Regions from separate parts of the Nocardioides sp. Z50_6 genome, predicted to be linked through region 2. Evidence: riboswitches for the same ligand, from Rfam matches in the RefSeq annotation. Region 2 holds a riboswitch; the other holds the start of a gene.
The links. A riboswitch is a leader RNA that binds a small molecule or an ion and turns the genes downstream of it on or off. The one in region 2 is predicted to bind thiamine pyrophosphate.
Positions count from the first base shown of each region.

Region 1: linked by a shared signal. The riboswitch ahead of AC4BGE_RS05250 (thiamine ABC transporter substrate-binding protein) and the one ahead of AC4BGE_RS03295 (thiamine phosphate synthase) in region 2 are both predicted to bind thiamine pyrophosphate.

Region 1 is NZ_JBZAJB010000002.1:110,116-115,552, reverse strand. Features, by position in the region: gene AC4BGE_RS05265 (MBL fold metallo-hydrolase) at 1-140, shown strand, start outside; gene AC4BGE_RS05260 (alpha/beta hydrolase) at 161-1,135, opposite strand; gene AC4BGE_RS05255 (sulfotransferase) at 1,161-2,129, shown strand; TPP riboswitch at 2,136-2,267, shown strand; gene AC4BGE_RS05250 (thiamine ABC transporter substrate-binding protein) at 2,260-3,318, shown strand; gene AC4BGE_RS05245 (ABC transporter permease) at 3,326-4,960, shown strand; gene AC4BGE_RS05240 (ABC transporter ATP-binding protein) at 4,962-5,437, shown strand, end outside.
Region 2 is NZ_JBZAJB010000001.1:681,188-686,624, reverse strand. Features, by position in the region: gene AC4BGE_RS03315 (ABC transporter substrate-binding protein) at 1-200, shown strand, start outside; gene AC4BGE_RS03310 (ABC transporter permease) at 203-1,081, shown strand; gene AC4BGE_RS03305 (ABC transporter permease) at 1,078-1,863, shown strand; gene AC4BGE_RS03300 (ABC transporter ATP-binding protein) at 1,863-2,933, shown strand; TPP riboswitch at 3,018-3,127, shown strand; gene AC4BGE_RS03295 (thiamine phosphate synthase) at 3,152-3,718, shown strand; gene thiO (glycine oxidase ThiO) at 3,715-4,770, shown strand; gene thiS (sulfur carrier protein ThiS) at 4,767-4,964, shown strand; gene AC4BGE_RS03280 (thiazole synthase) at 4,961-5,437, shown strand, end outside.

The DNA.
Region 1 (5,437 bases), on a different contig from region 2:
CGACGCTGGACGTCTTCAACTCCGCGCTGGCCACGATGGAGACCAAGGCCCACCTCGAGCTGCTGGTGGTCCGCGGCGAGCTCTCCCGGCACGAGGTGGACGGCACCGAGGTCTACCGGGTCCTGCCCCCGCGGGTCTGAGCGGTCCGGTCAGGCGCCGGTCAGGCGCCGGTCAGGAAGGACCCCACCTGGGCGGTCGCCCGCCGGGCCTCCGGGACCAGCGGCAGCAGCGGGTAGACGTGGAGCAGCCCCGGCTCCTCCACGGTGGTCAGCTCCCAGCCGGCCTGCGCGCCGCGCCGGGCCAGCAGCCGGCAGCCGGGCGCCAGGGTGTCGCGGGTGCCGTAGAGCAGCAGGGCCGGCGGCAGGCCGGCCAGGGAGCCGAGCGCGGGCGAGACCTCGGGCCGGGTCAGGTCCTCCTCGCCGCCCGCCCACCACCGGGCGTAGGCGCGGGTCTTGCCCACGAAGAGCCACGGGTCGTCCCGGCTGGCCAGCGCGGTCTCCTCCGGCGTGGTGTCGGCCAGGTCGACCCAGGGGGAGACGAGGACCAGCCGGGCGGCCACGGGCCCTCCGGCGTCGCGCATCGCCTGCGCCACCGCCAGCGCGTAGCCGCCGCCCGCGGAGTCGCCGCCCAGCACCAGCTCGCCCCCGGTCGCGGCGGCCTCCCGCGCCCAGCGGGTCGCCAGGGCGGTGGTCGCCGCGAACGAGTCGCGCCAGGTGTGCCGGGGCGCCAGCGGGTAGTCGGGCAGCACCAGCCGGGCCCCGGTGGTCGCGGCGAGCCGGCACAGCCACCGCAGGTGGAAGGGGTCCAGCGGGTGGGCGTAGCCGCCGCCGTGCAGGTGGAGCAGCGTCGGCCGGCCGGCCGCGTGGTCGGGCCGGCGCGGCGTCACCACCCAGGTCGGGTAGCCGGCCGAGTCGTCGCGGGCCACACGGAAGCGCCGGTCGAAGCGCGGCACCAGCATGGTCGGCAGCGCCGGGCTGCGGTCCCGGTGGCGGCGCTCGACGGAGGCCCGCTCCTGCTCGGCGTCGACGAGCTCGCCGGTACGCCGCACCCGGGGCAGCGCCCAGGCCAGCAGCCGGTGCCGGCGGCTGGGGCCGGGGCCTGGACGGAAGAGCTCGGAGTGCGGGACGCGGGTCACGGTCGCACCCTAGGCTCAGGCCACCATGACCGAGCCGTCCAGCACGCCGTCCGAGGGTCCCGCGGCAGCCGTGCCGGACCCGCTGGTGCTCTACCTCGCCGGCTGGGGCCGCAGCGGCTCGACGCTGCTGGAGCGGCTGCTGGGAGAGCTCGACGGGGTGACCCTGCTCGGTGAGGTGGTCCACCTCTGGGAGCGCGGTGTGCGCCGCGACGAGCTGTGCGCCTGCGGCGCGGCGTTCTCGGCCTGCCCGTTCTGGACCGCGGTCGGGGAGCGGGCCTTCGGCGGCTGGGGGCGGGTCGACGTCGACCGGGTGGCCCACCTCAAGGAGCAGGTCGACCGGCAGCGCCGGCTGCCGAGCACGCTGCGCCGCCACCCGTCGCCGGCCACCCGCCGCGCGGTGCTCGACTACGCCGGGCACTACCGCGCCGTCTACGCTGCCGCGCGCGAGGTGGCGGGGGGCGCCCGGGTCCTGGTGGACTCCAGCAAGGAGATCCCCACCGCCGTGACCCTCAGCCACCTGCCCGACCTGGACCTGCGGGTGCTGCACGTGCTCCGCGACCCGCGCGGGGTGGCGTACTCCTGGGCCAAGACCGTGGCCCGCCCGGAGGCGGGCGGCGAGCCGATGCCCCGCTTCTCCCCGGCCCGGAGCACCGCCTTGTGGGTCTCGGGCAACCTGACCGTGCAGGCCCTCCCCTGGCGGGGCGCCCCGCTGGCCCGGCTGCGCTACGAGGACCTGGTCGCCGACCCGGCCGGGGCGGTGGCCGCGAGCTGGCAGGCCCTCGGGCTGCCGGGCAGCCCCGCCCTCCCGCTGCTCGGGCCGCACGAGGTCGAGCTGGGGCCCTGCCACTCGGTGGCGGGAAACCCGATGCGCTTCCGGACCGGCCGCACCGAGCTGCGGGCCGACGAGGAGTGGCGCAGCGAGATGACGGCGCGCGACAGGCGCCTGGTGACCGCCCTGTCCTGGCCGGTGCTGCGCCGCTTCGGCTACCGGTAGTATCGCCGGACCAGACAGGGGAGCACCCGGTGTCGCGACGCGTCGACGACATCCATGTGCTGAGAGTGCGGAGAGAGCCGCAGACCCTCCGAACCTGCACCGGTTAGCACCGGCGAAGGGAGTCAGAGAAGTGAAGACCCATGCCCTCCTCGCGTCCGTGGCGGTGCTGAGCGCGGTCACGGCCGGCTGCAGCGCCCTCGGCGACGACAACGACGACACCGCCGGCGCGGACGAGCGTGACCGGGTCATCCTGGTCACCCACGAGTCCTTCCAGCTGCCCGAGGAGCTGATCGAGGAGTTCAGCGAGCGGCACGACCTCGACCTGATCGTCCGGGCCTCCGGCGACGCCGGCTCCCTGAGCGCCAAGCTCGGGCTGACCAAGGAGAACCCGCTCGGGGACGCCGCCTTCGGCATCGACAACACCTTCGCCTCCCGCGTGCTCGCCGAGGGTGTCTTCGCCCCCTTCGAGGCCCCGCTGCCGGCCGGCGCCGAGGAGTTCGCGCTGCCCGAGGGGGCCGACCGGCTCACCCCGGTCGACGTGGGCCACGTCTGTGTCAACGTCGACGACACCTGGTTCGCCGAGCGGGACGTGAAGCCGCCGCGGACGCTGGCGGACCTCGCCGAGCCGGCGTACCAGGACCTGATGGTGGTGCCGGCCGCCTCGACCTCCTCGGTCGGGATGTCCTTCCTGCTCGCCACCGTGGCGGCCTACGGCGACGAGTGGCCCGTCTACTGGCAGTCGCTGGTCGACAACGGCGTCAAGATCGTCGACGGCTGGAGCGACGCCTACTACACCGACTTCACCCAGGGCGGCGAGGACGGCACCCGCCCGATCGTGCTCTCCTACGACTCCTCCCCGGCGTTCACCGTCCCCGAGGGGAAGAACCGCTCCACCACCAGCGCGCTGCTCGACACCTGTTTCCGCCAGGTCGAGTACGCCGGGGTGCTGGCGGGCGCGTCCAACCCCGAGGGGGCCGAGGTGCTGGTGGAGTTCCTGGTCGGCCGGTCGGTGCAGGAGGCGCTGCCGGAGTCGATGTACGTCTTCCCGGTCGACGCCTCCGTGGAGCTGCCCGAGGCCTGGGCCGCCCACGCCGTCCAGCCCGACGAGCCGTTCACCGTGGCGCCCGAGGAGATCGCGGCCAACCGCGAGCGGTGGCTCCAGGAGTGGACCGAGCTCACCACCCGGTGACCGGGTCGTGACCCGTCGGCTGCTGGCGCTGGCCGCCCTCTCCGCCGGACCGCTGCTGGTGCTCGGCGTCTTCTTCGTGCTGCCGGTGACCGGAATGGTGGCCCGCGGGTTCTGGGTCGACGGCGCCTTCGACCCCGGCGGGGTGCTCGAGGTGCTCCGCCGGCCCCGGGTGCTGCGGGTGCTCTCCTTCACCGTGGGCTCGGCACTGGCCGGGACGCTGCTCTCGCTGGTGCTCGGGCTGCCGGCCGCCTACGCGCTGAGCCGGCTCGCCCTGCCGGGGCGCCGGGTGGTCCGCGCCGCGCTGCTGGTGCCGTTCGTGCTCCCCACCGTGGTGGTCGGCGTCGCCTTCCGGGAGCTGCTCGGGGAGTCCGGCCCGCTCGGCTTCCTCGGGCTCGACGGCACGCCGGTGGCGATCGTGCTGGGCCTGGCCTTCTTCAACTCCGCCGTCGTGGTGCGCGGGGTGGGGGCGGCGTGGGAGTCCCTCGACCCGCGCCCGGCCGAGGCCGCTGCGGCCCTCGGTGCCCCCCCGTGGCAGGTGCTGCGCACGGTCACCCTGCCCGCCCTGCGGCCGGCCATCGTCTCCTCGGCGTCGGTGGTCTTCCTCTTCTGCGCGACCGCGTTCGGCATCGTGCTCACCCTCGGCGGGGTCCGCTACGCCACCGTGGAGACCGAGATCTACCTCCTGACCACCACCCTCTTCGACCTGCGGGCGGCGGCCGCCCTCTCGCTCGTCCAGCTGGCGGTGGTGGCCGGGTTGCTCCTGGTGACCGGCCGGCTCCGCGCGACCACGGCCGCGGTCGCCCGGCGTACCGCCCGCGCCCGGCGCCCGGGTCGCCACGACGTCTGGGCGCTGGCGATGACCGGTCTGCTGCTGGCCTTCGTCGCCGCCCCGCTGGTCACCCTGGTGCTGGGCTCGCTGCGGGTCGGCGGCGCCTGGAGCCTGGGCAACTACCGCGCCCTGGGTGGGCGTGGCGACGACGGGGCGCTGCTGGTCCCGGTGACCGAGGCGCTGGTCAACTCGCTGCGGATCGCGGTGGACGCCACCTGGATGGCGCTGCTCCTCGGGCTGCTGCTGGCGGTGCTGGTCACCCGGCGCTCCCAGACCCGCACCGAGCGCCGGCTGAGGTCGGGGATGGACGCCCTCTTCATGCTGCCGTTGGGGGTCTCCGCGGTCACCCTGGGCTTCGGCTTCCTCATCACCCTCGACCGGCCGCCGGTCGACCTGCGCGACTCGGCGCTGCTGGTGCCGATCGCCCAGGCGCTGGTGGCCCTGCCCCTGGTGCTGCGCACGCTGGTCCCGGTGCTCGCCGGTGTCGACGACCGGCTGCGGCAGGCGGCCGCCTCGATGGGTGCCGGACCGGTGCGCACCTGGGTCACCGTCGACCTTCCGGTGGTGTGGAAGCCGCTGCTGGCGGCCACCGGGTTCGCCTTCGCGGCGTCGCTGGGCGAGTTCGGGGCTACCTCGTTCCTGGCCCGCGACGACCGCCCGACGGTGCCGGTGGTGATCTTCCGGCTGATCGGCCACCCCGGGCAGATGAACTACGGGATGGCCCTGGCCGCCTCCGTGGTGCTGGCGGCCACCACCGCGCTGGTGATGCTGGCCGTGGAGCGGCTGCGGGTGCCGAGCGTGGGAGCCTTCTGACATGGCCGGCGACCAGCAGGGGCTGCAGCTCGAGGGCGTCGAGGTGCGCTACGACGGCGTGCCCGCCGTGGTCGACGTCGACCTGGAGCTCCCACCGGGCGAGGTGCTCGCCGTGCTCGGCCCCTCGGGCTGCGGCAAGTCGACGCTGCTGCGCGCGGTCGCCGGCCTGGAGCCGGTCACCGCCGGCACGGTCCGCTTCGGCGGCGAGGACCTGGGCGGGCGCCCCACCCACCGGCGCGGCTTCGCGCTGATGTTCCAGGACGGCCAGCTCTTCGCCCACCTCGACGTGGCGCGCAACGTCGGCTACGCGCTGCGCCTGGCGCGGCGTCCCCGGGCCGAGGTCGCCCGCCGGGTGGCTGAGCTCCTGGCGCTGGTGGGGCTGGAGGGCTACGGCGCGCGGATGCCGGCGACGCTCTCGGGTGGCGAGCGGCAGCGGGTGGCGCTGGCCCGGGCCCTGGCCGTGCGGCCGCGGCTGCT
Region 2 (5,437 bases):
GCGACGAGGGGCAGAACATCTGGCTCGCCGGCGGCGCCCGGCCGATCCGCGCCGACGCGATGGTCGAGGCCGGCACCATCGACGAGGAGCTCTGGGCCAACCTGCCCGAGGTGAGCGGCGACCCGGTCGTGCCCACCGACAAGGAGTCCGAGCAGATGGCGGCCTACCTGGCCGACAACTGGGCCAAGGCCGTCGGCTGACGGTGAGCACCCACGTCTCCACCTCGACGGGTCGGCGCTTCGGCGTCGGCCCGTCGGTGGGTCTGCTGCCGTTCCTGGTCTTCGTCACCGCGTTCCTGGTCGTCCCCACGATCACCGTGGTCGTCGGCGCCTTCCAGGACACCGACGGCGGCTTCTCCACCGAGAAGATCGAGGCGCTGGGCGGCGAGACCGCCCTGCGTGCGCTGTGGCAGAGCGTGGTGCTCTCCGCCTCCTCCGCTGCCATCGGCGCGGTGCTGGGCGCGGTGCTCACCTACCTGGTGGTCAGCTCGCCGCCCGCCTCGTTGGTGCGCCGGGTGGTGACCTCGATCTGCAGCGTGCTCGCCCAGTTCGGCGGGGTCACGCTGGCCTTCGCGTGGATGGCGACGCTGGGCTTCGGGGGCCTGCTCACCAACCTGCTGGCCGACGTCTTCGGGATGGACGCGACCGGCTCCGGCTGGCTCTACGACCTGCCCGGGCTGATCCTGGTCTACACCTACTTCCAGATCCCGCTGATGGTGATCGTCTTCCTCCCCGCCATGGAGGGACTGCGCCCGCAGTGGCGCGAGGCGGCCGTCAACCTCGGCGCCAGCACCCGGCAGTACTGGACCCAGGTGGGCTTCCCGCTGCTGCTCCCGGCCTTCCTGGGCTCGGCACTGCTGCTCTTCGCCAACGCGTTCGCCGCCTACGCGACCGCGGCCGCCCTGGTCAGCCAGGGCGCCCCGATCACCCCGCTCTTGATCCGCTCCGCGCTGACCAGCGAGGTGGTCCTGGGCCAGGCCAACTTCGCCTTCGCCCTGGCGCTTCAGATGATCCTGGTGGTGGTGGTCGTGATGATCGGCTACGCGCTGCTGCTGCGTCGTACCTCGAGGTGGCTCCAGTGACGGCCGGGCGCGTGGCCGGCCGCGTGGTGCGCGGCCTGCTGATCGCGGCCTTCGCGACGTTCTTCCTGCTGCCCCTGGTGGCGCTGCTCGACTTCAGCACCAAGGTGCGCGGCGGCGGCCGCTCGGGCGAGGCGTGGCGCGGCCTGCTCGACGACCCGACGATGTCCCAGGCCATCGTGACCAGCCTGGTGCTCGCCGCGCTGACCGTGGTCGGCATGGTCGTGCTGCTGGTCCCGACGATGGTCTGGGTGCGCCTGCGGGTGCCCCGCGCCTCCCGGCTGGTGGAGTTCCTCTGCCTGCTGCCGCTGACCATCCCGGCGCTGGTGATCGTGGTCGGCAGCTCCAACGTCTACAGCTGGCTGCGCTACGTCTTCGGCGAGACCTCGCTGGTGCTGGCCTTCTCCTACGTCGTGCTGGTGCTGCCCTACGCCTACCGCGCGATCGACGCCTCGCTCGCCGCCCTCGACGTGAGCACCCTCTCCGAGGCCGCCCGCTCGCTGGGCGCCGGCTGGTGGACGGTGATCGTCCGGGTGGTGCTGCCCAACATCTGGCCCGGCGTGCTGGGTGCCGCGTTCATCTCGATCGCGCTGGTGCTGGGCGAGTACACCTTCGCCTCGCTCCTCAACTACGAGACCCTGCCGGTCGCGATCGTGCTGCTGGGCAAGAGCGACGCCCAGACCTCGATGGCGGCCGCGCTCGCCTCGATCCTCTTCGCAGCGGTCCTGCTGCTGCTCCTCTCCTTCTTCGACCGCGGTCGACGCACCATGTCCGGAGGCAAGTGATGTCCAACGAACCCCAGGTCTCGCAGCAGGACGCGAGCGGCGGACTGGCGGTCGAGCTCTCCGACCTGCACCGCCACTACGGCGAGGTCCGTGCCCTCGACGGGCTCGACCTGCGGATCGAGCCGGGCGAGATGGTGGTGCTGCTCGGTCCCTCGGGCTGCGGCAAGACCACCGCGCTGCGCATCCTGGCCGGGCTCGAGCGCCAGGACAGCGGCACGGTGCGGGTGGGGGACCGGGACCTCTCGGCCGTGCCCGCCAACAAGCGCGACATGGGGATGGTCTTCCAGGCCTACAGCCTCTTCCCGCACCTGACCGTCCTGGAGAACGTGGCCTTCGGCCTCAAGATGCGCGGCCGCGGGCGCAAGGAGCGGCGGGACCGGGCCGGCGACATGCTCGACCTGGTGGGCCTGGGCGAGCACAAGGCGCGCTACGCCCACCAGCTCTCCGGTGGCCAGCAGCAGCGGGTGGCGCTGGCTCGCGCCCTTGCCGTGGAGCCCTCGGTGCTGCTGCTCGACGAGCCGCTCTCGGCGCTGGACGCCAAGGTCCGGGTGCAGCTGCGCGACGAGATCCGCAAGGTCCAGCTCGACGTCGGCACCACCACCCTCTTCGTCACCCACGACCAGGAGGAGGCGCTCGCGGTGGCCGACCGGGTCGGGGTGATGAACGCCGGCCGTCTCGAGCAGCTGGCCCCGCCGGCCGAGCTCTACTCCGCGCCCGCGACGGCCTTCGTCGGGGAGTTCGTGGGGCTCTCCAACCGGGTGCCGGCGACCGTCGAGTCGGGCCACGCCAACGTGCTGGGTCAGCGGGTGCCGGTGCTCGACGGATCGGCCACGGGCCAGGGCCTGGCGCTGGTGCGCCCCGAGTCGCTGGAGCTGACCGCCGACCCGGAGGGGAGCGCCACCGTGGTCTCGGTGGGCTTCCTCGGGCCGGTCTCGCGGGTCCACGTCGCCCTGCCCGACGGGCCCGAGCTGGTCGCCCAGCTGGCCAGCTCGGAGGCCTCCGGGCTGCGCCCGGGCGACCGCGTCGCGCTGGGCGTGAATCCGGCGCCGGTGCTGGTCGTCGGCGCCTGAGGGCGCACCGGCCGCCGGGCGCGGCCGCCGGCCGGCCGCGGTCACCACTCTGGACACCTGCTCGGGACCTTGGCTATCGTCGCTGACGTCCACCACGGGAGCCTGCGGCAGCGGGCTGAGAGGGAGCTGAGCCGCTCCGACCGTAGAACCTGATCCGGGTCATGCCGGCGAAGGAAGCGTCAGGAGTCCAGGTGTTGCTGCCCCGTCTGTTCTGCCTCGTGTCCGCCAGGGACGACCTCTCCCTGCTGCCCGACCTCGCCGCGGCCGGCGTCGACGGCTTCCAGGTGCGAGAGAAGACCGGCACCGACCGGGAGGTCCTCGACCTGACCCGGACGGTGGTGGGCGCGGTGCGCCCGGCGGGCGCCCGGGTGGTCGTCGACGACCGGCTCGACGTCGCCCTCGCGGCCGGGGCCGACGGCGTCCACCTCGGTGCCGACGACCTGCCCGTGGCCGCCGCCCGCCGGGTCGCCCCCGACCTGCTCGTGGGTGCCACCTGCCGCAGCCGCGACGACGTGCTGCGGGCCGCGGCCGCGGGGGCGTCCTACGCCGGCTTCGGGCCGGTCTGGTCGAGCTCGAGCAAGAGCGGCATCCCCGACCCGCTCGGGGCCTTCGCACTCACCTGGGCGACGGGCGTGCTGCCGCTGGTCGCCATCGGCGGGGTGGACGCCGGGCGCGCGGCCCGGGCGCGCGGGGCGGGGGCGCACGGGGTCGCGGTGATCGCCGGGATCTGGGCCTCGCGGGATCCGGTGGCGGCGGCCAAGGAGCTGGTGGCGGCCCTCGCGTGAGCCTGCGGGTGCGAGTCCTCGGGGCCGGGATCATCGGGCTCGCCTGCGCCGAGGAGCTGGCGAACCGCGGTCACCGGGTCACGGTGCAGGACCCGGTGCCGGGGAGCGGAGCGTCCTGGGCGGCCGCCGGGATGCTCTGCCCGGCGGGGGAGACCTGGCACGGGGAGACCGACCTGCTCACGGCCGGGCGCCGGTCGGCGCGGCTCTGGCCGGGGCTGGCCGGCCGGCTGGGGCTGAGGCTGCAGACGGCCGGCACGCTGCTGGTGGGCCACGACGCCGGGGACCTCCAGGAGCTCGCCCGGCAGGCCGGGCTGCTCGAGGCCCTCGGGGAGCCGGTGGAGGAGCTGGACCGGGTGGCGCTCCGGGCCGCCGAGCCCTGCCTGGGCCGCAGCGCCGGAGGGTTCCGGCTGCCCGCCGACCTCGCCGTCGACCCGCGGGCCGTCATGGCCGCTCTGCGGCGGCGGCTCGGCGAGGCGCTGGTCCCCGGCGAGTGGCTCCTCGACCGGGAGCCCGCCCCCGGACCCGACCACGACGCGGTCGTGGTGGCGACCGGGTCGCGGCTGCCGACGCCGTTCGCCGGGCTGGTCCGCGGGGTGCGCGGCGAGGTGCTGCGGGTGCGCAGCGCGGACCCGCCGCGTCACGTGGTGCGCGGCCTGGTGCGCGGGCGAGCGGTCTACCTGGTGCCGCGCCCGGACGGCGAGGTGGTGGTCGGCGCGACCGCCGAGGAGCACGACACCGGCCCGGAGGTGACCGCGGGCGGGGTGCACGGCCTGCTCGACGCGGGCCGCGCACTTCTTCCGGCGCTCGACCGGGCGACCTGGCTGGAGGCGGTGGCCCGGGACCGTCCCGGCACCCGCGACAACCGGCCGCTGGTCGGCCCCACCCCCCTGCCGGGGGTGTTGCTGGCCGCCGGCCACCACCGTCACGGCGTGCTGCTGGCCCCGCTGACCGCGCGCCTGGTCGCCGACCACCTGGAGTCGGGGACCGTCCATCCGCCCTGGGACCCGCGCCGGCGGCCCGCGGCGACACCGCACCCGAGGAGGAGCCCATGAGGATCGTGGTCAACGGACGACCGATCGAGGTGCCCGAGGAGGACCTCGCCACCCTGCTGCGCCACCGCAGGGTGCCCGAGACCGGGTGCGCGGTCGCCGTCAACGGAGTGGTGGTGCCGCGGGCGGCCCGGGTCGGGCACGCCCTGCGGCCCGGCGACGTCGTCGAGGTGGTGCAGGCGGTGCAGGGCGGATGAGCGCCGCCGGGGACCCGTTGCTGATCGCGGGGGAGACCCTCGCCTCCCGGCTGCTGCTCGGCACCGGCGGGCTGCCGCGCCTCTCCCTGCTCCCGGAGGTGCTGCGCGCCGCCGACCCTGGCCTGGTCACCGTGAGCATGCGCCGGACGCCGGGCACGGGTGCGGATGGGCTGCTCGGGACGCTGCGCGCCCACGGCGTCCGGCTGCTCCCCAACACCGCCGGCTGCACCAGCGCCCGGGAGGCGGTGTTCACCGCCGAGCTGGCCCGCGACGCGCTGGAGACCGACTGGGTCAAGCTCGAGGTGATCGGCGACGAGGAGTCGCTGCTGCCGGACGCCGTGGAGCTGCTCGACGCCGCCGAGCAGCTGGTGGCCCGCGGCTTCACCGTGCTGCCCTACGCGCCGCCCGACCCGGTGCTGGCCCGCCGGCTGGCCGACGCCGGGTGCGCGGCGGTGATGCCGCTGGGCTCGCCC